Pelagibaculum spongiae: one gene and its partner. Each later gene encodes a partner of the first gene's protein in a complex. Links are inferred from orthologs where the notes say so. Each region holds a gene or a part of one and is shown on either strand. Other genes may lie near its edges.

Evidence for each region.
Region 2: the proteins of xseA (region 1) and DC094_RS00160 are in contact, whole or in part, in a cryo-EM structure (PDB 8TXR), measured with the Escherichia coli proteins. The link is inferred for Pelagibaculum spongiae from one-to-one orthologs.

The regions. Positions count from the first base shown.
Region 1 is NZ_QDDL01000001.1:1,114,177-1,121,540, forward strand. The notes cover bases 1-2,952. They hold xseA (exodeoxyribonuclease VII large subunit), read left to right. Parts: upstream 1-758; coding sequence 759-2,147; downstream 2,148-2,952. Other genes in these bases: guaB (IMP dehydrogenase), read right to left, coding at 1-674; DC094_RS04765 (peptidoglycan DD-metalloendopeptidase family protein), read left to right, coding at 2,140-2,952. In the rest of the region: more of DC094_RS04765, read left to right, coding at 2,953-2,994; DC094_RS04770 (hypothetical protein), read right to left, coding at 2,998-3,708; DC094_RS04775 (porin), read right to left, coding at 3,788-4,873; DC094_RS04780 (porin), read right to left, coding at 5,408-6,478; ribosome biogenesis GTPase Der, read right to left, coding at 6,814-7,364. UniProt on the Escherichia coli protein: Bidirectionally degrades single-stranded DNA into large acid-insoluble oligonucleotides, which are then degraded further into small acid-soluble oligonucleotides.
Region 2 is NZ_QDDL01000001.1:26,988-44,688, reverse strand. What follows is about bases 11,830-14,582. They hold DC094_RS00160 (exodeoxyribonuclease VII small subunit), read left to right. Parts: upstream 11,830-12,962; coding sequence 12,963-13,202; downstream 13,203-14,582. Other genes in these bases: dxs (1-deoxy-D-xylulose-5-phosphate synthase), read left to right, coding at 14,390-14,582; ispA ((2E,6E)-farnesyl diphosphate synthase), read left to right, coding at 13,344-14,225; pomA (flagellar motor protein PomA), read right to left, coding at 11,830-12,503. Also shown: DC094_RS00220 (TRAP transporter substrate-binding protein), read right to left, coding at 1-813; DC094_RS00215 (hypothetical protein), read left to right, coding at 1,165-1,404; CTQ-dependent glycine oxidase GoxA, read left to right, coding at 2,551-4,536; DC094_RS00195 (NAD(P)/FAD-dependent oxidoreductase), read left to right, coding at 4,543-5,637; DC094_RS00190 (metal-dependent hydrolase), read right to left, coding at 5,899-6,807; DC094_RS00185 (AraC family transcriptional regulator), read left to right, coding at 6,949-8,034; DC094_RS00180 (SDR family NAD(P)-dependent oxidoreductase), read left to right, coding at 8,201-9,064; DC094_RS00175 (flavin-containing monooxygenase), read left to right, coding at 9,129-10,667; DC094_RS00170 (flagellar motor protein MotB), read right to left, coding at 10,785-11,738; more of pomA, read right to left, coding at 11,748-11,829; more of dxs, read left to right, coding at 14,583-16,285; high frequency lysogenization protein HflD, read right to left, coding at 16,386-17,009; tRNA 2-thiouridine(34) synthase MnmA, read right to left, coding at 17,043-17,701. UniProt on the Escherichia coli protein: Bidirectionally degrades single-stranded DNA into large acid-insoluble oligonucleotides, which are then degraded further into small acid-soluble oligonucleotides.

The DNA of each region.
Region 1 (7,364 bases):
GTACCAACCGCTGCACCAACACGCAGCTGCCCCTGATCATCTTTACAAGCATTAGGGAAGGCGCGGGATTTTTTGATGTCGGTAACGGTGATCAGACCTAGCAAACAAAAGTTGTCATCGATGATTAACAACTTTTCTACCCGGTGCTCTTTGAACAGCGATTCAATTTCAGGGCGAGTTACCCCTTCCTTGACCGTGACCAAACGAGGCTTGGGTGTCATGATTTCTGAAACCTTGATTTGCGGATCGTTCTGGAAACGCATATCGCGGGCTGTCACAATACCCAACAGCTGATCACCAGCTTCAACCACTGGCACACCGGAGATATTATTTTCTTCGGTTAATGCACGCAGTTGTTGCAAGGTAGCATCAGGGGAGATAGTGATAGGGTTCTTAACTACGCCACTTTCATATTTTTTTACCCGTCGAACATGGCTTGCCTGCTCGGCAACGGTCATGTTCTTGTGGATAATACCTAAGCCGCCTTCCTGAGCCATCGCGATGGCCAGACGAGCTTCGGTCACAGTGTCCATTGCTGAAGACAGCACCGGCAAGTTGAGGCGGATTTCACGCGTCAGCTGGGTACCCAAATCAACATCTTTGGGCATTACCTCGGAATGGGCGGGAATCAATAAAACGTCGTCGAAAGTCAAAGCTTCCTGTGTAATTCTCATAGCGGAAATCCAGGTGAGATGGAGCGGGAAAAACTTTGACGCGAAATTATAAAGACTTGCGACCTGAATAGGAACTTAAAGCTGGTGATATCTGAAAATTCTTCCCTCAGCGGTGCTGGGCGAGACAAGTCTCAACCGCTCAGCGTTAGCGGTTTAAACCAGTCTGCACGCTATTTATTGGAATCTACTTTCCCTTCCATCTGGTTAGAAGCCGAGCTTTCTGGTTATCGTCCACATGGGTCAGGCCACTGGTATTTCACCCTCAAAGACAAAAAAGCCAACATTAGCTGCGCGATGTTCCGCCGGGAGAATTCACGGATTGGTTTTGAGCCGCAAGATGGCATGCAATTGCTGGTGCGTGGGCGAATTAGCCTTTACGAACCCCGCGGTAACTATCAGCTAATCATCGACCATATGGAGCAAGCGGGTAACGGTGCCCTTAAACGTGAATTTGAGTTACTTAAACAGCGTTTATGGCATGAAGGGCTGTTTGATCCAGCGAGTAAAAAAGCCTTCCCCGAATCACCGAAAAAAATTGGTGTGATCACCTCGCCCACCGGCGCAGCAATCACCGATATTTTAACCGTTTTAAAACGGCGCAACCCAGCCATTGAAGTGATTATTTACCCCGCTGCGGTGCAAGGGGCTGAAGCGGCACCTCGATTGATTCAGGCACTGCAAACGGCTAACCGGCGGCAAGAGTGTGACTTGCTGATTATCGGCCGAGGTGGTGGCTCTCTGGAAGACTTACAAGCATTTAACGACGAAGCACTCGCCCGGGCAATTGCTGCCAGCGAATTACCGATTATCAGCGCAGTCGGTCATGAGATAGATACTTCGATCTCAGATTTCGTTGCCGACGCCCAAGCAGCGACACCTTCAGCAGCGGCAGAATTAGTCAGCCCGGATCACGGTGGTGAACAAATCTGGCTGGCACAGCAAAGGCGAAAGCTGATTCAACTGATTCAACAGCGGATTCGTGCCAACCAACAAAACCTGACGCATTTGTCTTCTCGGTTGCGTCACCCCGGCCAGCAGTTGCAACAAAAAATGCAGCAGCTGGATCAGTTAACTTTTCGTTTGAATACTTTTATCGAAAAGAATTTACAGGATCGAGCTAAAAAATTAACTCAATTGCAACATCGATTAACCAGCCATTCGCCAGAAAAACAAATTGCTGCTAAAGCGAGCCAGCTGGAACAATTAAATTTGAAAATGAATTTTGCTATTGAACAAAAAATGCAGCAAAAGAAAAACCAATTAGCTCGATTAGCCGAGGGGTTAAACAGCTACAGTCCGTTATCTACACTGAGTCGCGGTTATGCCTTAGTCACCAATGAAAAGCAGCAAGTGATTAAATCTTCTGAGCAATTAACCAGCGGACAAATCATTAACATTCAACTGGCCCAAGGCAGTGCATCGGCACAGATCACAAGTAAAGCAACGCAGCAACTGGAAGCCGCAAATGATTAAATCATTAAAAAAACTTCAAACTACTTTGGTATCGGCCGTTATTTTCGGCTCTGCTTTAACAGTATTTTCCAATAGCGCACATGCCCTGCCCAATGCATCAGCAATCCCCGGTGGTGTGGCAATTATTGAAGTGCCAGCAGACACAGAACAAGCTTGGTTTAGAAACAAGCCATTATTTATCACCCGCGAAAATGGCAAAACTGTTGCGCTAGTTGGCATTCCTTTATCTCAGCAACCGGGCAACGCCGAATTAACGATTACCAGTAAAAGCAGCGGCCAGAAAATCACTCAAGCCTTTTCAATTAATGACTATGCGTATAAAGAGCAGAGAATAAAATTAACTGGCAAGAAAAAGAAATATGTCTCGCCTTCCAAAGAACAACTGGCCAGATTCAAGCGAGAGAAAAAATTATCTCGACAGGCATTTGCCAGCTTTAGCAGTCAGATTCCAGACACTAATTTTGATTTACCGGTTACTGCACCGGTTTCTAGCCCCTTTGGCTTAAAGCGCTTTTTTAACGATCAACCCAGAAAACCACACAGCGGATTAGACCTCGCTGCGCCCAAAGGCACTGCCATCAAAGCGCCATCTGCTGGCACCGTAGTATTGACAGGTGATTTTTTCTTCAACGGAAAAAGCGTTTATATCGACCACGGCCAAGGCTTAGTTACCATGTATTGCCATATGAGCGAAATTGGGGTTAAAAAAGGCCAGGTAATTGCTCGGGGAGAGGCACTTGGAAAGGTTGGCGCAACCGGCAGAGTAACCGGGCCACATTTACATTGGACAGTGGGATTAAATGGTTATTCTGTTTCGCCAGAATTATTTTTAAAACAAGCCAATTAATCGTTAATCGTCTGGGAAAGAACTTACAGATGAAGAATCAAGCATACTATAGCTGCTGCTCGAACTATCATCTTCTAACACTGTGGCAGAAGTAAATGGCTGCCGCGTTTTTAATGCTTTAGAAAAATCCGCTAACTCTTTTTGATATATATCTGATTGCGAATTAATCGCTTGGGCACCTCGTTCGATTGCTGCAATCATGTTCTCTCCCGAATCATCAATCAAAAAACAGTGCCTCCACGAAATGCTTTTTCTACTAATTCGTGCAACATTTGATTTGAACCTACTCATCTGGGCGATTTTTGTTGCAGAATAATTTAATTCTATATCGCCATCTTCGTTAGTTTCAGAAATTATTGGCGGAGAATTTTTGTTTGCAAAACCAGCATTGTCGATTAACTTTTTAACGGCGGCTGTTTTTGCAAAAAACATTTTTAGCATTTCTTTTATTTCATCTTCTTCATAATTTGAACTGGTAACAAAAAAAAGTCGACAGTCCCCATAGCCAGCTCTTCTAGCAATATCTACAAAGAAACTAACATGAAGATCTTGATATAAAGGGAAGAACCTCCAACCACCATACACTTTTCTGTTAGACAATATTTCTCCATGCCTCTGCAAATAGATACTTCTCATTTGAACAGCAACCAATCTATTTGTTTTTTCTAATCTTGCAATTAACGTTTCATCGAGATCAAAAAAAATTAACCACACATGTTTTACACCTATAAAAAAACCCCATCACCCTGGAGAATGATGGGGTTTTTGCAGTTCTGATTTCAGATCACAAGTATTAGTTAGTGATACTGAAGTCGTAACGTGCGCCTAATGACAGAGTCGTGGTTTCTACATCATCTATACCACCACCAACACCATCAGCGTCATCTAAACGCAAGTCAGCCCACAAACGCAGTTGATCATTCATTTGATGTTGAATCGCTACCTGAATGCCATCTGCATCGTTGCTTGCAGCACCAGCGAGGTCTGAGTCGTAGGTGTAGTAATGACCGATCAGCGTGTTCTTACCGAAGCTGTAAGTACCTGACAAATCAATCGCTGAAGGCTCAGCAGTACCGCCAGTATCTTTAGAGGTGTAGCTCAAACCAACATAGTAGGGGCCTTGCGCATAGCCAGCTGCTAAACCTAGCAAATCGGTTGAATCGCCAGAGTCTGCTTTAGATGAATCATAAGAAGCTGCCAGTTGAACACCTTCCAGATTAACACCAGCAGAAACGGCATAACGATCTAGATTATCACGACCATCATTTGTCAGATCTGTGTCATTATCAGTGTCACCGTCAAACTGAGTATCTACCTGAACACTAACCAAACCAGCAAACTTGTTGGTGTAAGTCACCATATTGCTAGCACGGAATACGCCAGCAACCAAGTTATAACCACCTGGCGTGCCATCGTTGGCTACGTCAGTTACAGCGCCAACAAAGTTATAGAAACCAGTCCATTGCTGACCGATTGCAACTGCACCTAAGCCATCTTTAGCTAACTGAACGTAAGCTAGGCGACCATCACCAAAGCCTGCACCTTCGCCAATCTGTACTTTCCATTCACCACGTGCAGTAGCTTTCCAGCCATTACCCATGTCAGAAGTTGCACGAATACCGATACGTGAAGCCGCATCAGTTACATCAGTGCTGCTATCGTCAGCAGTTCCAACTTCCTGATCTTGATATTGCAGCTGGGTACGCAAAGAACCATACAACTCAACAGAACCACCAGCACCTTGACCTGGAGTAGATTCCATCACGCCGATTTGTGATTCCAGCTGACGAATACGATCTTCCAGTGACTGAGCTTGAGCGAAGCTAGGTAGTGCGGCCAGAACAGCGACACTTACCAAAAGAGGTTTTACCTTGATCATGTGTTGTATCTCCCTTTCCTTGGTTAAGGTAATAAATGACCGCACCCACCACTAATTTTGTTCAGTGGCGTGCACAGTTTATTTGGGTAAAAAAAGATTTCAGAATTTTTATTATCACTGCTTACGGGCATCCGTTATTGCATCCTTGTATTCAAGCTCGATCCATATTGGTTACCCGTACGGGGCAGCAAACCCGGCAAGGTTGATCTAGTTGTAGATCCTGCTTCAACAAAGTGCAAAAAAACAAGCGCCAATCTCTGAAAATGCGCCACCCTTCAAAGGTTTGGCCGTAATTGTCTTTTCTTTGGCCAAGTGCGCTACCGGCAAACTCGAACTTCTATCACATTGACCTTTCCACCCACTGGCAGGCTACAGTTCAAAACAAAAAATACAGGCACAAAAAAACCTGCTTGATACGACTCATTCACTAGTCGATCAAACAGGTTTTTTGCTCACCTTGTTTGGAGATTCAAGAGCACCGCTTGACTACCTAAATTTCCAACCATTGTATTTATCCATTCTGCTACGACCGCCTTAATTTAGCCCCACACTGAAATCAAAACGAACACCTAGCGATGCATAATATTTAGTACGGTCATCATCACTTAGAGCGTCACCTTCAGAGTCGGTATAACCTACTTCGCCCCATAGTCGAAGCTGGTCATTAAGCTGGTGTTGCAATGATAATAAAAAGCCTAAAGCATCTTGACTAGCACTACCCTTTTGATAAGAGTTGTATAAATATACCTTGCCTAAAAGCTTATCTTTTCCTTTGCTGTAAAGCACCGATAAATCAAATGCAGAAGGCTTAAATTCACCTACGCTCTTTAAAATATAACTCGTGCTAACAAAGATTTTTCTGTTCTGGTATCCAGCAGATAGGCCTAGTAAATTTGCAGCTTCACCGTCTTCATAATATTTTCCGTAAGAAAGTCCAAATAAGTATTCAGAAAGATCTAATGAAGATGAAAATGCGTAGCTTTCAAGCGTATCTTTTGCGCCATCTTCACCTGAAAATTCTCCATCAACTTGAATGGACAATGGTTTACCTAATAAATCGACTGTTCGATTATAAGTTAACAAGTTACCCAATCGATCTGGAGCACCTATTGCATCGAATCCACCGAGAGAACCGTTGTTAGCCGTATCTAATGGTGCACCGATTACTTGATAAAAACCGGTCCATTGCCGACCAAAAGCAAAACGTCCCCAATCTTTATTTTCTAATTCGATATATGACAAGCGACCTGATCCAAAATTACCTTCATCGCTACCGTCAAGATTCCATTCACCACGAAATTGAACCGACCAATCAGATGCTGGTTTTGCTGCAATACGAAGTCCAAGCCTTGATTCAGCATTTTGGAAATCCGTGGTTGTTAAATCAGAGGTACCTTGCTCAATAGACGCAGCTTCAAATAAAGTCCTCACTGAACCATACAATTCAACTGTTGCGCCTTTGCCTTGGCCGGTCAAACTTTCCAGCTGCCCAATTTTTTCTTCTAGCTGACGTATTTTTTCTTCTAGTGATTGTGATGCAAAAGACACTACTGGTTGCATCAAAAAAATTGCGATAACGACTCGATATATTAGCAACTTAATCATTGTCTTCACCTTTCCATGGCATAGAGCTTTACCTGTTGAACTATTTGGACTGACGCACAAGGTGCGAAAGAAAAATCAAAATTTTCAAGTCTGTTAAGGGGAGCCTTAAAACAACAGCGATTGAAGGGTGCAATATCAAATTTGTCTCATGACTACCGAAACAAATCTGATAAGACTGATTTATTTTTAGTTGGGAGGATGACAAAGCGCAATGGCAGAGCTGTTTTTACTGAAATATAAATTGATGCATGCTGAACAAAAAAACCGCTTAATCAAGCTGGTGTTACAGCTGATTAAGCGGTTTTTTATTCGAGCTAATCTTGCGCTGAAGTACTCTACTTTCTCTTACGAGCAGTTTTTCCTTTAGTTTCTTTTTTAACCTTGGCAGTTAGCGGCTTGCCCTTATAACTTTTGGACAAAGCTTTATCGTATCTTGGATTGGCTGGTTTCGCAGTCGCGGCCGGCTTTCCATCAGCAGTTTTGTCTGCTTGCCTGGCTTTTACACCCTTTGGCAAAACAGGTTGTCCAGTTGTGGCATTGACCTCAACTTTTACTCTGGTCGGGCGAATATTATCTTGGTACTTTTTCAGGGTTTGCTTTTGACGAGCACTCAAGGCATTTTTCTTATCGGCATAGGGGTTTTCACCGCCACGCATTTCAATACGAATTGGCGTGCCGACCATTTCCAAACTCTTACGGAAATAGTTCTGCAAATAGCGCAGGTAAGACTTTGGCAGTGAAGCTGTCTGATTACCGTGAATAACAATAATGGGTGGATTACGACCACCTGAGTGAGCGTAGCGCAGCTTAATTCGACGACCATAAACCATCGGTGGCTGATGATCGACCACTGCCTGCTCAAGAATACGGGTCAGCAACGAAGTAG
Region 2 (17,701 bases), 1.1 Mb from region 1 along the record:
ATATGCAGCAGTCTTCATTGCAACTTTCAGAATTTGCTGAAGATCTTTTGGTAAACGATCAAACTTACGTTTGTTGACCAAAAACTGAAGTTCGGTCGCTGGCTCATGCCAACCTGTGTAGTAGTAAGGCGCAATTTTGTGGAAACCCATCCGCAAGTCTAGCGAAGGACCAACCCATTCTAATGCATCGATGGTGCGACGCTCTAGAGCGGTATATAACTCACCAGGAGGAATGTTAGTTGGCTTGGCACCTAGTTTGGCCATAACTTCACCAGCAAAACCTGGGATACGCATTTTCAGACCTTTAAGATCATCCAATGAATTGATTTCTTTTTGGAACCAGCCACCCATTTGGTTACCGGTGTTACCACCAGGAAAGGACATCAAGCCATGCTTGCTGTAGACCTTGTCCATTAGTTCTTGGCCGCCACCGTGGTTGAACCAACCATATTGCTCAGGCGCTATCATGCCAAATGGCATGGTAGTGAAGTAGAGTGTTTCTGGAACCTTACCTTTCCAGTAATAAGAAGCAGAATGGCCCATGTCATATTGGCCACCTTTGACTAGATCAAAAATTCCTAATGGTGCTTTGTGCTTATTTTTTGAATCGATGCGGATTTTTAATCGACCATCGGACATTTCTTCAGCCATCTTGGCCATGTTGCGAACAGCATCGCCAAATACCGGAAAGTTGGATGGCCATGTTTCGGCCAGCTTTAAGCGATAAACTTTAGCGGCTTGAATGGGGGTACTGGCAACCATTAGCAAAGTTGCTATGGCTAGAGTTCGGGTAACAAATCCTGACTTGCTCATACGGCTTTTAACCTCTTGCAGCAGAGAATATTATTAATTTGTAGTGCTGGGTCACTTTTTTAACCCAGTCTGCAGAGCATGGCAACTACTGTTGAATGGTTAAATTGGTATAAATGCCCAAGATGTGATCAGAGAATGCTTACAAGTACTGGTAATTGCTACTTAGTTGCATCCGGTTAATTACTTAGGTAGAAGTAATGATTTACAGTAATTGTGGTGAAAGTGAACTGGTTGGAAAAATCGATCGATATCACTTGATATGTCGTTGGTAGTGAGAACCAATAGCTAAAAACAAATCTGATGCCCCCCCCCACTTGTCTAGCAATTAAGGGTTAAGGCAAGCTGAGCATGATGGCTAGGAATCCAGTTTCAGCAACAATACATGTATGGTTATCTTATGATCCATTCGGTAAAGGGCATAGTCTTTTGGGTAATATTGGCGCATATGGTCATGCTGCCATGCAGTTATCCGATAGTAGTTGTAAAGCATTTACCAACAATTATCTTAGCTGGTGGCCCGAAGGTTCAGCAGGACGCAGTAGTATTTTGCCAGGTAAAAAATTTTCTGCACAAAAAATTACTAGCATATGAATGATAATGCTGGCGAGAGAGTTGTGCTCGGACAAATGAGTTAATCAAAGTCATGGATGGCGATGGATCTGAATCAAAATAGACCTGATTTGATAGAAGGTATGATCCATGGTCAATATATTCATCGGTTTTTTGGCATTAGTGAATCTAAATAGCCTTACGAAGATAATAATGACGGTTTTACCGTGCATTCTTAAAGCTTCACGATCATCTTGCTGAGCTTGGCTTTGCCCAAATAAAGTGCCTGCATTGGTTCGCATATGTCGTAATATCAAAGCAAAAAGAATTTTTCATTAATTTAGGTAATAAATTTTTGTGCTGATTTTTTAAAATCAGGACTCAGTTTGCTGTCTGGCGCGATTTTTATAGAGGGGTATATTGATATTTTTACAGGGTGTGAACTTTATTAATTGAATAGATTGTATCGAAAAATGTCATTGAAATAGCTTGATCGTATGTTTTCGAATAACATCTTCAATTGCATTGTCTGTAGTTTCAATGGAATAACTTTACGTCCATAATTTACTGCCCTAGAAAAAATACTTTTCAACTTCCGGGTGAAGACGGGAAACTCTCTCGCCGGGATGCTTTTCACTATCTGCATGACATTTTCGGACAGTTTTTTAGGTTCTGTTCGAACAATCATGTGAATACGGTCTGATGGTATTTCTACGCACTGCGATAAACTGAACACCCCCACAATGGCTGTGTCATTGTGGGTTATTTGGTTCGGGGGGGCGACCCTCAAGATTTCCGCTTCGCTAGTTGAAAGGCATTAATTTTGAGAGTGCTAAGAAAGAGGCGCGAAAGAAGTAAGCAGAACGGAATAATACATTTCTATCAGCTAGGCTACAGATTGATTAGCATGTGCTTCTTTTTGAATTCTTGAACAAAATCATATTGCTACCTGTTTGAAATAAAAATAACTCAAATATGTCAACAAGTCCCGGTCAATGAAATTTATAACTAAGGCTTGCAATAAATTTAACAAATGAGCGTATGCCACTAACTCTATAATTTTAACCGAGTAAAATAAAAACACTCTACAGCTAAGAATCTCAGCTAGGGTTTACTTGATTTAAATGTTAAACGACTATTGTAAACAGATGCGAACTATCAAAATAGGCGCACTTAGGGTAGGTATTAATGAACAATAAACCATCTTCTGATAACAATAACCAAATAAAAAGAAGAGATTTTCTTCATATTTTGACAACAGCAACGGTTGGCTGTATTGCAGTACCAAAGGTTGCTGTGGCTCGGGCTTTTTCTATAGGTGAAAAAATTCTTGACAAAGAAGTTGTATCTTATGAAATTTATCCTCCTATCGGTGTAAGTAGGCTCGGCAATAGCCATGAATGGTTTTATGCACCAGAAGTACCAGGGATTCCTCAGGCGCAAGGTCGATTTAAAGAAGATGAGAATTCAATTAAAAAGCAAGTTCAGCGCTATCGAATATATGGTTTTAATGTTCACGGTGAAGCGGTTAGTGAATTTAATCTCTCTAATTGTAAAGACATCGATTGGCAAGTTAGAGTTGCTAATACAAAAGCGGCTTGGTATGGATTTTCTAATCCATTGGACTTAGGTGAGTTGGATCCGGGGATTGAGACTAAAAAACGCAATTCTTTTATCGAAAATAATAATGAGCGTAAAGAAAAACTGATTATTGACTCAGGTGAAGTTTCGATATCAGCCCGTAAAGCTGAAATAGCACAGCTCACAGGTAATTTTTGGGATAAAAAATTAGTAAAGCTCGGCGCCCTAGATACCGACTCTCACGGACGTTTATTAATTGTACCCGGTGATGGGGTTTCAGAGTCAATTCAGAAAAACGGTTCTATTGATAACTTCACTGATAATGATTATTGGCATGATGATTTATTTGATGGCTCGGTTCAAGCAACCATCACGCTAAATTCTGGAGAAATAGTTCAAGCAACTCCTGCCTGGGCCGTGAGTGTTGGTCCTGATTATTCTCCATACACTCAAACTTTTACCACGCTCTACGATACGATTCGTGAAGTGATGGTCAATAAGAATTTAGAGCAACCAATATTACCTCCACTCTCCTTTAGAGCCGATATTTATCCATTATTTCAACGACTAGGTCAGATGAAATGGTTGTCGCTTGCTGCATTGCAACGCAAAGCATGGCTTGATGTTGGTGATTTTAGTGATCCAGAGTTTATTGAAAAACTGGCTGATAATAGCAATTCATCAGAAGTTCGAGCGTTCCGATCTAAAGTTTTTGATTTGTTTCGCGAGCCAGGACAAGAGCAAGCCGACCCTTATAAGATGCCGTATATGCTTGGTGGTGGCGTCAATTATCCGGGGACGGGCAAGCATTGGTTTCAAATGCTAGATACTCAGTACCAAGTTCTTAAATACTGGGATGCTGGGTTATTTATTAATGATTTTAATGACCCAGAAATGGACCAGAGGCAAGCTATCGATGAATTCCCAATCGCCGATCAGCCAGAGATTCTAACCCGTGCGGCCTTAAATTCATGTTCTGGCGGCGCTTTCCATCCCGGGGTCGAATTAACTTGGGTTTTGCGGCATCCAGGCCTCTACAATGGGAAGTATCGCATTCAACTCGGTACTCGTGATAGTTTGCTGCAGGATTTTGGGAGCAAATTATCAGCTGCTGAAGCATTAGGTACAGTGAATCCATCAGACAAACATGTCGAATCTGCAGTCGGCCCTCAAATGCCTGGAGATCTTACTCGTTGGATGGGAGTGCCATGGCAGTCAGACGCATTTAGCTGCCAGACAGTTCGTTATGAAAATGATTTCCCTATCGTTTCTTGGTGGCCAGCCAAGATTCCAATTGATGTGCTGCCCCATAGTTATTATGAACAGTTACTTCGTTCCGATTTATCGGAAGCAGAGAGAATTGCTTTTGCCAACGCAAGGCAATCATGGTCACGAGGTGTGGCAGGAATTGGTTATCATGCTGAGGCAAGTTATACAGATGGTTTGAATAACATGGTCAAACTATGGAGCAAGATGGGCGTTCTTACACGAATTGAAGTACCGCACTCGATCCCTGGTATTAGTGATGAGCTGTATGTTGAAATGGCCAGAGGCTCAATGAGCTTGGGCGATAACAAAAAAAATAGTCGGTAAGCGGCTATGTCTCAAATTTACGATGTCATTATTCTTGGTCGAGGTGTAGCAGGTCTAGCAAGTGCTATCCATTTATTGTGTTCACAATCAGGGCTGACTATTGCTTTGATAGGTGCGCAACCAAAATTCCGCCAACCTCAAGGTGAAACATTGGCAGCGAGTGCTGAACAAGAGTTAAAGATGTTAGGTGTTTGGTCTGATTTCTGCAAAAAAAAATTCCCAATAATTAGCCAGACTTTTTCTAATTGGGGTACAAAGAAACTGATACCTACAACATATAACGCACTGTCAAAACTTGGCTGGCAAGTTGATCGAGATGTTTTCTATCATTGCTTTGAAAAAAAAATTAAAAAAATATCTGGTCAGTATTTATGTTCTATCATGGAGCCTATATTGCAATTAAAAAAAGATAATTCTTATTGGAATGTTATAACCAAAAACACTGCTGTTATGGGGCGAATTCTGATTGATTGTAGCGGGCGAAGACATGTTTCTTTTCGACAAACAAGTAAAAAAAATAATATAGACAAATTGTGCTGTTCATATGCGTATTTGTCACTCAACTCTGGGATTGTTACGCCAACTCCAGGTGTGCTGATTGAGCCAGTAAAAAATGGCTGGTGGTATTCTACGCTCTTACCAAATCAAACAATGGCATTGAGTTATTTTACTGATTCCAATCTTTTACCTAAAAAAATTGGCAGCGACATCCAAAGCATACAGAAAATCTTAGCCGCCTCTAATTATACGCGGCGGCGAATTGAGAGCGGCGGATTTGACTGGCTTAGTACACCTAAAATTTGTCAAGCATCAACAAGTCGTCTGCAACGTTTTGCTGGAAACAATTGGTTGGCTGTAGGGGATAGCGCCATGACGCTTGACCCACTATCGTCGCATGGCATTACAACTGCGCTGTGGAGTGCCAGAAAAGCTGCAGAAACAATCTTAAAGCAGAATATTCATCTCACACCTTTCTGTTCTGATTCATACCATCAGGAGATGGAATTAGCGTTTGAAAATTTTTTACTGCAAAAAAATGCTATCTATCAAATGGAAAATGAGTTTCCTGAAAATATTTTTTGGAAAAATAGACGGTTGTAATTTATTTTTAAGAGTTTTTTTATTTCGAGTTCAATGAGTATTAATAAAGTGTGTCGTATAAAAATACTTTTTATTAAATAAAATGTTAAGAATTTAATTGATATCTAAAAACAACAATGTCAGACGTGCCTACAGGTTTACCCAGCTTACGCTAGATGGTTTTGTTCACCGTGCAGGGCGAGGCTTAGGCGCATACGCACTCGGGTTGTGTGGGGTGTATATTCTAAGGCCCTAAAGCCCCATTGCTGGGGCTTTTTTTGTTCAAGCGGCATGTGTTTCTAATTTGGAACTGGATTCTTCTGGTTTGACATATTGATCGCTACCCTTGTCGCACTCAGGGTTATATAACTCTTTTTTCCATTTATCGATCAAATGCTGGTTGGCGTGTTGCCAAGGATGGAAGCCCGGTTGGAAATAATCTTTGTAAGGCTTTTTCAATGCCGTCATAAAGCCTTCTTCTTTACTAAAGAGAAATGAATAAAAGCTTTTTGCTTCAGACCAAGTGGGCCATTTTTTAGCCCACCACATCATCGCCATCATATAAATACTGATGCGCAAAGCAAAAAGGAAAAAGCCAATTCTTAGCGCTCTCCGCAAGTACTTTTGATCGCCTTCACACTGCATGTATACGTCAAAAGCAACAGCTTTGTGTTCAATTTCTTCTACTGAATGCCAGTAGAGCAGCTGTCGTGCAGCTGGCTCCATAGGTTCGATTTTGTATGGATTTTCAAGTACATGCTCTGCAAGTATTGCTGTGAGGTGTTCCATGCCAACTGTCATCGCCAAGCGAAAGCGGTTGCTGCGTCTATGAAAGTACTTCTCAATTTCTGCTTGGAGAGACACTTCGAGTCTTTTAGCATCCCAGCCTAACTTTGATATGGCGATATTTGCTTGCTTGTGCTGATGGCTATGGTGAGCTTCTTGTGTCACAAAACCACGAATCTGTTCTTTGAGCTTTGGATCGGTAATTTGATCTTGGTAATTTCGAACAGAGTTAATAAATTCACCTTCACCTGGAGGAAAGGTGGCAGACAACGCTGCTACAAAAGAAGATTTCAGCGAGTTGTCGTCAAAAAAATTGTGAGCCTTCATTTGTTGGAATGGAAAAGACATCCTGCGTGGTTTAATTGCAGGATCTTGGGTATGACCATCATTGTTATTATTGACCATATATTTGCCTCGTCACTCATGTAGAGAATATTAACGGTGACAAAAAGCATCATTCACCGGTGGTTCTTTAAATTATGGTCAGTTGCTGGCAATACAAACAGGTGATACGGTCTCATTATGATGGTGCTAAGAGGTCAAGCCATGCCCTTTAAGAGAGGCCAAGAAACAATAGTTGTTACGGATGATCATTCGCTGTCTGCAGATTATTTGGTAGCGAGTCGAGATTTTGCGCTATCTCGTGGTGTAAGTGCTGCAGCATTACTAAATGGGAGTGATCTTTCTCTGGGAGTGTTACTTAATCCTCCACCACGTATTAGCTATGAAAGCCTTCAGTGCATTAATGCCAACATGATGAATGCACTGGGCTCATATTATGAAACGGCGGTTGATTTTGGCCGATTTATGGAAGTGAGCACTCATGGATTACTCGGTATGGCAGTTCAGAGTACCGGGACATTGCTTGAGGCAAGTGGACTGATGCTGCAATACATGAAAATACGCACCAGTGTTAAATTTGCTGATATTTTACCCAGTGATGATATGTACTGGCTGCGTTTCACTCATGACCCTGCTATTCGTGAAAAATCTATAACTTGTTTGAAGGTGCTTTTTGAAGTGGCTATTTTAGTTAGTTTTGACGCCATTATTAAAAAGCTACTGGTGGGGCGAAATCTCTCAGGTTCTACTGAAATGAGAATGACGGTAGCTGCGCCAGAGCAACTCCCGGTTTATCTTAAAGAAGTCGATAGTTTGCTTTATTTTGATCAGCCTTTTGTAGAGCTTGGTGTTCCAGCAGCATGGATGGCCTTGCCGCTTGGAAAGGTAGATGAAGAGTTGGGGCTAGCCGCTACAGAATTATGTGAAAGTGCGCTTAGAGATTTAGAGCCGAAAGATATCGTAGCTCGACTGCGAGATAACATTCAGCACATCGAAGGCCAAAAGCCCTCGCTGAAAGAGATTTCCAGTCAGATGCATATGTCAGTTAGCACTTTGCAGCGGCGACTAAAAGAGCAAGGTGTCACTTTTCAGCAATTAAAAGCAGAAGCGCAGTTGCTTCAAGCTAAAGAGCTATTAATTAACGATGTTTGCTCTTTAGATGACATTTCATCACGACTAGGATTTAGTGATTCTTCTAATTTTTCCAAGTCATTTAAATCCTGGACAGGGCAAACGCCGACAGCGTTTCGCAATGCACATAGTAGTTTTGTCAAAAGCGATGAGCAGTAATGACGTCTAAGCACCGATTAGTTGACATCTGAGCACCTATAACTGCATTGTAATCTGAGCGAAAGTATTGAACCGGATAACAATAATAAGGGCCTGTCACGCACATCCGTAATATCGCTAATATCGTTCTTTTGCGGAGAATGTACACAGGTAAAACAGGCTGCTCATGTCCAAAAATCTAAAAAAATCAGTGGTTGCAATTACCGGTGCTGGCTCAGGTATCGGTCGTGCGCTTGCATTGCAGTGTGCACGAGAGGGGGCTTTTCTGGCACTAGCTGATGTTAATGAACAACAGCTGAAAGAAACCTCCGAGCAGTGCCAAAGTTTAGCTGCTGGTGTGATGTATGATCGTGTTGATGTCGCGCAGCGTGACGAAATTTACGCTTGGGCAAATAAAGTTTCAGAAAAATTTGGTTCGGCAAACGTCATTATTAATAATGCCGGTGTCAACCTAAGTGGAAGTGTTGGTGCCATGACGGATCAGGATTTTCAGTGGCAGATGGATATTAACTTTTGGGGTGTGACCCATGGCACTCGCGCATTTTTACCGCTACTGAAAAAGGCTGACTGGGGCCATGTAATTAACATATCTAGCCTTTTTGGTTTGATCAGCATGCCTAATCAGTCCGCTTATAATGCTTCAAAATATGCGGTGCGTGGTTTCAGTGAAAGCTTACGAATGGAGTTGGCTCTGGAAAACAGTTCGGTCAGTATCAGTTGCGTTCATCCGGGTGGTATTAAAACAAATATTGCTAATAGTTCCCGTATTTTGGAACAAGTCGGTCCCAAACTAACCGAAGAACAGCAAAAAAATGAATTTAATAACAAGCTAGCCAAAACCACGCCAGAGCAAGCGGCGGCAATTATTCTAAGTGGCATGAAAAAGAATAAATCTCGGATTTTGGTCGGTACTGATGCAAAAATAATCGATTTATTACAAAGATTACTGCCTGCTAAATATCAGGCGATCATTGTTCGTGTTCTGGGGTTACGTAGGGCGCAGCTAGAGCGAATGCAAACAGCGGAATAATTTAAAGCATTGTATTCGCTAAAATTGGCATCACAAATAAAAACAATAAAGGTGGGTGAAACAAGTGGCTAATCAACCTAAAGCAAGCTCGGAAAGTGTTGAACGTCTCGATGTTGTAATTATTGGGGCAGGTTTGTCGGGTATCGGTGCCGCTTGCCATCTGCAGAAAAAATGCCCCAATAAAAAATTCGCAATTCTGGAAGGGCGTGAAAAGCTCGGTGGCACGTGGGATTTGTTTCGTTATCCTGGTGTTCGATCTGATTCTGACATGTATACACTGGGCTACAATTTCAAGCCTTGGACTAATGCCAAAGGCATAGCCGATGCAAAGGATATTCGTAGCTACATTACCGAAGCATCGGTCGAGAACAATGTTGCGAAAAATATTCGTTATGGCCAAAAAGTTGTAGCGGCGAATTGGTGTTCCGATAGTGCACTTTGGATGCTGACAATCTCCGATTCGGCTACCGGTGGTATAAAAGAAATAGCGTGCAATTTCTTGTTGTGCTGCACCGGATATTACAGTTATGAAGCTGGCTATCGGCCAACTTTCACTGGTGAAGAAGACTTTTCTGGCGATATCATCCATCCACAGAAGTGGCCAGAGAATTATGATTACAGCGATAAAAAAGTAGTTGTAATTGGCAGTGGCGCAACAGCGGTTACTCTCGTTCCTGCGATGACTGACAAAGCCGCGCATGTGACCATGTTGCAGCGTTCGCCGACTTATGTGATGTCTTTGCCTCAGGATGACCCATTAGTAAACGGTTTGCGTAAAGTTTTGCCAGAATCTTGGGTTTACCGAATTACCCGCACCCGAAATATCAGCATTTCCTGGTTAATGTATAAATATTGTCGTGCTTTCCCTGAATCGGCGCGAAGACTAATAGTCGGTCTGGCGAAAAAACAGTTGCCTGAAGACTTCGACATGAAGCATTTTTCACCCAGCTATGCACCTTGGGATGAGCGATTATGTGCGGTGCCAGATGGCGACTTATTCGCATCTATTCGTAACGGCAAAGCATCTGTTGAGACTGATGTTATCGATACGTTCACTGAAAGCGGCATCAAGCTTAAATCTGGTAAAGAGTTAGCTGCAGATATTGTTATTTCAGCGACTGGCTTGAATGTTCAGCTATTTGGCAATATGAAACTGACTATCGATGGTGAAGCTGTCAATGTTGCAGACAAAATGTGTTATCGCGGCTTGATGTTTGAAGGCGTGCCAAATATGGGAATGGTATTCGGTTACACCAATGCTTCCTGGACATTAAAAGCGGATTTAATCCTTGAGCATACTTGCCGTTTGCTGAACTACATGAGCGATAACAGTTTGAGAATTTGCGAGCCTAAAAACGTCAATGGCGCCACCCACGAACCGTTTGTTGATATGAGTTCTGGCTATGTTCAGCGAGCTAAGGGGATTGTTCCTCATCAAGGCTCAAAGAAGCCGTGGAAACTGTATCAAAATTATTTAATGGATATGATTAGCTTACGGTTGGGCAAGGTAAATGATCCATCGCTGTCATTTTCATCGCCACCCTTGCAGCCAAGTGCTAGCGTTGAAGAAAAGGCTAAGTCAGAAGTAGAAACAGTAAATTAAGCTGAAGGTATTGAGATGATGCTCGATCTGGGATCTTTAGGTTAATTCCGACCAAAATTTTTTCAGGAAAAATACCCGGATTTATCCGGGTATTTTTTTGTTGGTTTCGGAATCAAATTATTTAATCAGAATCGACTGATTACCTTGTGAATCTGTAATTATTTTGCGCGCTTGTTCTTCAGCACTAACCGAATCGGTTTGTTTCGCTTTTCCCTGAACGATGACAATTTCGACTCGGCGATTGATTGCCCTATTCTCGCCATTGTCATTTGCAACTAGCGGGCGAGTATCGGCAAAGCCTTGCACGGCGATACGCTTTTTATCGATTAGATTATCTTTCATGAGTTGATGCGCAACCGACACTGCTCGGGCAGTCGATAAATCCCAATTGGAGCGAATTCGAAACGCTTCAATGGGTAAATCGTCAGTATGTCCGGCAACAGTGATTTCACCTTCAGTGCTGATCAAAACACTACGAATCGTTCGCAAAACAGGTAAGAAATTTTTGTTCAATTCATAAGCGCCAGAGCGAAAAGATCCTTTTTCCTTGATCCGGATAATGATTTGCCTGCCGGAAATGGATACTTGGATCTGCCCCTTTTTAATCTGAAAATCCAGTTTTTGCTTAAGCTCTTGAGCTTTTTCTTTGGCAGCTTTTTCTATGGCATCCTCTATTAACTTCTTTATTTTCTCTACTGCTTGTTGATCCGTTTTTTCGCCGCCAGAAGATTCGTCGGTATTATCTTCCTGCTTGAATTCTAATGTTTGCTCATTGGTATTGACCGTGAATTGACGAACTGTATTAATCGCTGTTGGGTCGGGTCGGCCTGGCGAAAATTCCTGGGCAATAATGCTGGTACCTTTCGGGATTTGTTTAACTTCAATCTCGCTTTGAACGCCAAACGCATTGCGCATAGATCCAGCTAACTGTTTGTATTTAAGGACATCCATTTCTGAAAAAGACAATAACAATATGAAAAAACACATAAGCAAAGACATTAAGTCAGCAAAGGTTGCCAACCAGCCACCGCCGCCAGCATCTTTTTTAGGGGGAGGTAATTCTTCTTCCATATGCGCCTCTTAGTTGCTGCTAGCGCGTTTGGAATTAGGAAGGTAATTTTTCAGACCCTCCTCAAGAACCCTAGGATTCATTCCCGCTTGAATGCCGACTAACGCATCGATAATTAATGCTTTACTTTGTCTTTCTTCATTTGCTCTTAACTCAAGCTTGTCTGCCAACGGCAGGGCAAACATGTTGGCCAGTACGGCACCATAAAGTGTTGTGAGCAGTGCCACTGCCATTGACGGGCCAATCGATTTAGGATCGTCCATTGCCGAAAGCATTTGCACCAAGCCCACTAGCGTGCCGATCATCCCCATTGCAGGTCCTACATCGCCCAGGGCGCGTAAAAGACCTTGACCGATTTCATGACGCTCAATATTTAAATTCATATCTTTAGCAAGTAGGGACCGGATTTCGTCAGCCTCCCGGCCATCGACTAGCATTTGGACTCCACGAGCCATAAATGGATTTTCAACTGTGGCATTTTCTAACGCCAATACGCCTTCCTTGCGTGATAAATCAGCTAGTTCTATTGCTTGAGTGATGAGTTCTAATGGTGCTTGTTGTTTATTGCTGAATGCTTTGCCGATCACCTTTGCAGTATTTACAAATTGACCGATGCTGTATTTCATCAGTACCACCATTAAACTACCGAGCAGTACGATCAGTATTGATGGGACATTGATAAAAATAGTGGCGCTTCCGCCAACAACAATTGCTGCGCCAACGATGCCAAATGCACCGATAAGACCGATGAGTGTAGCTAGATCCACCCGATACTCCTTTCTACTTCTTGTTTCTGAAATGAATTTAATGGTTCGCCAAGCCTTCGTTAGTTCATTGGCGCTTATTAATCACAGTGGACGAAGTTAGGGTTTGGTCTACTGGTTAACTAGTTCAATCAAAATTTGCTTAAAGCACCAAGCTGACCATTGAATTAGGAATTGGCGCTACAGCAGTAAACTCCAGCGTTAATCCTTTAAACTTTGACAAAATCGGTGCGGTATCTATTTTTTTATGCTGCCAATGCACTTGAAATTGTCAGTTGCACAGAACTTGATTCTGACAAAAACAGCGATCCATTAATGCGTTGGTACGTTATATGAGTGTCTGCTGCATTTTAAACACTTGTGAAAATTAGATCCTGACCTCAGACAAGCTGTTAAAAAAACCTTGCGCCGTTATAATTCATCGCAATCTGCCTATTAATGGCGCAAATGACGGAGAGCAGGATGGCTCGGCGCAAAAAATTTCATTATGAAGAATCGGTCCAAGAGCTGGAAACATTGGTTCAACAGCTTGAGCAGGGTGACCTAGAGCTGGAAGATGCGTTAAAGCAGTTTGAGCGAGGAGTAGAGCTAACTCGCTTGTGTCAGCAAGCACTGGATGAAGCAGAGCAAAAAGTCAGCGTGCTATCCACTCAAGGCCAGCAACAAGAAGAGCAGTTGATTCCATTTGATGCTGAAGATTAATCTGATCCAACTCCTAGGCTGATTAATTTGCTGCTTACGCAGCGTGAGCAAGAAGATCAGCTGATTCCGTTTGATGCTGAAGATGAGTGTCGAAGATCTTTATCTGGCATATGTGCTGGCAACCGGTGAAACAATTTAACTGTGTCTATTAAACAATACCTCGGCCAATCAGCTGATCAGGTTGATCAATTGATGAAGCAATATCTAAAATCTGCCAGCTGTGATGCGCAGCTTGAACAAGCAATGCATTACGCGTTGTTTAATGGTGGCAAGCGTATTCGACCAATGTTGGTTTATGCCGCGGCCCAAGCGTGTGGCTTATCGAAGATTAAAGTTGGTTTTGCCGCAGCTGCTTTGGAAATGATTCATTCCTATTCACTGGTTCATGATGATTTGCCAGCGATGGATGATGACGATTTGCGTCGAGGTAAGCCGACTTGCCATATTGCTTTTAACGAAGCGACCGCAATTTTGGTTGGCGATGCATTGCAGGCGTTAGCCTTTGATGTGTTGTCACAACCTCAGCTGGATATTTCTGGTTCGGCACAGTTGCAAATGATCAATGCCTTAGCGCGTGCAGCTGGTGGAATGGGAATGTGCGGCGGACAAGCATTAGATATAGCAGCCACAGGGCAATCACTGGATTTACTAGGTTTAGAGCAAGTGCATCAGCATAAAACCGGTGATTTAATTCGAGCGAGTGTTCGCGTTGGTGCCTTGGCTGCCCAAGCCAGCCAGCAACAGTTAGATGCACTCGATCAATATGCCAGCTGTATTGGACTGTCATTTCAGATTCAGGATGACATTTTAGATGTTGAGGGTGATACCGAAGTCATCGGTAAACCACAAGGTGCTGATCAGGCGCTGAACAAATCTACCTATCCTGCGCTGATGGGCCTTGATGCGGCGAAAAGTAAAGCACTCGATCTTCATAATCAGGCACTTGAAGCGTTGTCTGGCTTTGCCGATGAAGCTGAACCTTTGCGACAGCTGTCTGAATATATTATTGCGCGTGACCGTTAAACGGTTTTTAGTTACTCTGACGCTCTGGCAAGCCGATGATAGGTGTATTTGAAAGACTGAAGACACCTTGAATTCATCCGCTGTCATCGCCTGATTAGAACTGTGATCAGATGAAAACCGTCCCTAAGTTACCAACGATAATTGTTTGGTAGCTGGCAGCCACCATGCAGGAAAACAACTTGGCTAGCGAATACCCACTTCTTGAACAGATAGATTCACCCAGCGATCTTCGTAAATTGTCGATGGAACAGCTGCCGACTTTATGTAGTGAGCTGCGCCGTTTTTTACTGCACAGTCTGGATGAAACTGGCGGACATTTTGGTTCCAACCTCGGTGTTGTTGAGCTTACTGTGGCACTTCATTACGCATTCAATACGCCAGATGACCGTTTGGTGTGGGATGTGGGGCACCAATGTTATCCGCATAAAATACTGACTGGCCGCCGACAGCAAATGGCAGGTTTAAGGCAGGCTGCTGGTATTGCTGGCTTTCCTAAGCGTAGTGAAAGCGAGCATGACACCTTCGGCGTTGGCCACTCTTCAACGTCGATTAGTGCTGCATTAGGTATGTCGGTTGCGGCAAAAGCACAAGGCTTAACACGCAGGGTTGCTGCAATTATTGGCGACGGTGCATTGACCGCTGGAATGGCGTTTGAAGCATTAAACCATGCAGGTCATCTTAAGGCCGATATGATGGTGGTTTTGAATGACAACGACATGTCGATTTCAGAAAACGTCGGTGGTTTGAATAGTTATTTAGCGCGTTTACTTAATTCGACGCTTTATAGCTCGGTTCGTGAAGGTGGTAAAAAAGTATTGGAAGTCGCGCCGCCAATTCGTGAGCTAGTCAAGCGCACCGAAGAGCATATGAAAGGTATGCTGACACCTGGCACTTTGTTTGAAGAGTTAGGCTTTTATTACGTAGGGCCAGTTGATGGGCATGATGTCATCGAACTGGTTAAACATATTAAGCAGCTAGAAAAGCGCCACGGCCCGAGCTTTTTGCATATTGTGACTAAAAAAGGCAAAGGTTTTCAGCCAGCAGAAAAAAATCCAACCAAATACCATGCAGTCTCGCCCGGTTACTTAACCCAAAGTACTGTTGCGGTAGAGCCAGTAAAAAAATCGCCAGCCAAAAAAAGTTTTTCTAATATTTTTGGTGATTGGTTGTGCGACATGGCTGAGCAAGAGCCGCAATTATTTGCGGTAACCCCAGCGATGTGTGAAGGCTCTGGAATGGTTGAGTTTTCCCAGAAATTCTCTGATCGATATATCGACGTAGCAATCGCTGAACAGCATGCGGTTACTTTGGCCGCTGGCATGGCTTGTGATGGATTAAAGCCGGTGGTGGCAATTTATTCGACATTTTTGCAGCGCGGTTATGATCAATTAGTGCATGACGTTGCCTTGCAAAACCTCGATGTATTGTTTGCGATTGACCGAGCTGGTTTAGTGGGTGCCGATGGGCCAACTCATGCCGGTGCTTATGATGTCAGCTTTATGCGCTGTATTCCGAAAATGGTCATTATGTGCCCATCCAATGAAGACCAATGCCGCAAAATGTTATCTACTGGTTACCATTATCCCGGTCCAGCCGCGGTTCGTTACCCCCGGGGTAGCGGGAGTGGTATTACGGTTGATCTGGCGTTAAATACTTTGGAAGTCGGTAAAGGGCATATTTGCCGCCAGCATTCTGCTGCGGCCAATCAAAAAATTGCGATTCTCGCTTTTGGCCCTTTATTACATCAAGCGCTGATAGTTGCTGAAAACCTCGATGCCACAGTAGTGGATATGCGATTTGCCAAACCATTGGACAGTCAATTGTTGGCGGAAGTTGCAACCGATCATCAATTGATCGTTACATTGGAAGACAGTTGTATCGCAGGTGGAGCGGGCAGTGCGGTTAACGAAACCTTGCAACAATTAAAGCTGTTGAAGCCGGTACTGAATCTTGGTTTGCCTGATCGGTTTATCGACCAAGGAAATCAACAGAAGCTATATGCAGATTTAGGGTTGGATGCTAAAGGTATCGAACAATCTATTCGAGACTATCTCGGTTAAATTTTCAGCGGTAATTACTCAACATTAAAAAGCCGCGATCATTTAAAAATGATCGCGGCTTTTTAATCTCAGCAATTTAAAGGCAGATTTGCTTGAAATGCTAAAGCATATCTTTCTTCATTTGCTCAACATATTGCAGCATTTTCTTTTTCTTAAATATTAGATTTAAACTGCTGCCGCCCATTTGTCGCCAAAGCATAATGGAGCGAATGCCTGACAATAGTAAGGCGCGAACCTTGTTTACATGGCCGGCAGATTGCAGATAAAGCGGGTTGCCAGTTACCTGAATTTTTGGGCCAAGACTACTTATTGTATCAGCATATAAATCGGCTTCAGCGGCGATGACATTTTCATGGGTCGGGTTGAAGTGCTGCGCCTGTTTTTGTATCTGAGTTAATCGCTCACTGAGCATTTGCATCATCTGTGGGTTTTTCGCCAGACGCTTTTGCAATGCAACAAGTGAGATTAAGTAGCGCGTGATTTCTTGGTGCTCTAAACCGCGCTCACCTTTTAATTGTGGCTCAAGCACTTCAATGCCATGACGTAGGCCGCTAAGGCCGCCATAAATATCTTCAGGGTTATCGCAATCGATCACTAGCAGGCTGCTGACGGTGGCTTTATATGCATCATCGTCATATCGCCCCTGGTGCGCCAATGAGCGAACTAGGTTGCAGGCTTGTGCTGCGCCAGCCAACGCCATGGTGGCGTAATACTGCTTATCCACGACTTGTTGTAACTCCTTGGTTTTGCCTAGAAATTAATCTTGTAAATGTTGTGCGATTACCGAGCCGCCGAGGCATTGGTCGTCCAGATAAAAGACAACCGATTGGCCAGGTGTTACCGCACGCTGTTGTTCGTCAAAAACCACTCGTAAATTGTCACCTTCTAGCTCAACTGTGCAAGCTTGGTCTGGTTGGCGGTAACGGGTTTTCGCAGTACAACGAAGGGGGTAGCTGATTTGCTCAACATTAACCCAGCTGATTTTACTGGCGATCAATCCTTTCGACATCAGTAGAGGGTGATTGTGCCCTTGTACTGCGGTCAAGCGGTTATTTTCTAAATCTTTAGTTGCGGCAAACCAAGGCTCATCTGACGAATCTTTCATACCGCCAATGCCGAGCCCTTGACGTTGGCCGAGGGTGTAGTACATCAGGCCTTCGTGCTTGCCGATAACATCGCCTTCAGGTGTGATAATTTCACCTGGTTGGGCGGGAATAAACTTTTTCAAAAAGTCAGTGAAGCGACGCTCGCCGATAAAGCAAATGCCAGTACTGTCTTTCTTGTTGTGGGTGATTAGATCGTGTTCAAGTGCTAATTCGCGCACTTTGGGCTTTTCTAATTCACCGACAGGGAATAAAACTTTTTCCAATTGATCGCTGCTTAAAGCGTGTAGGAAATAGCTTTGATCCTTGTTGT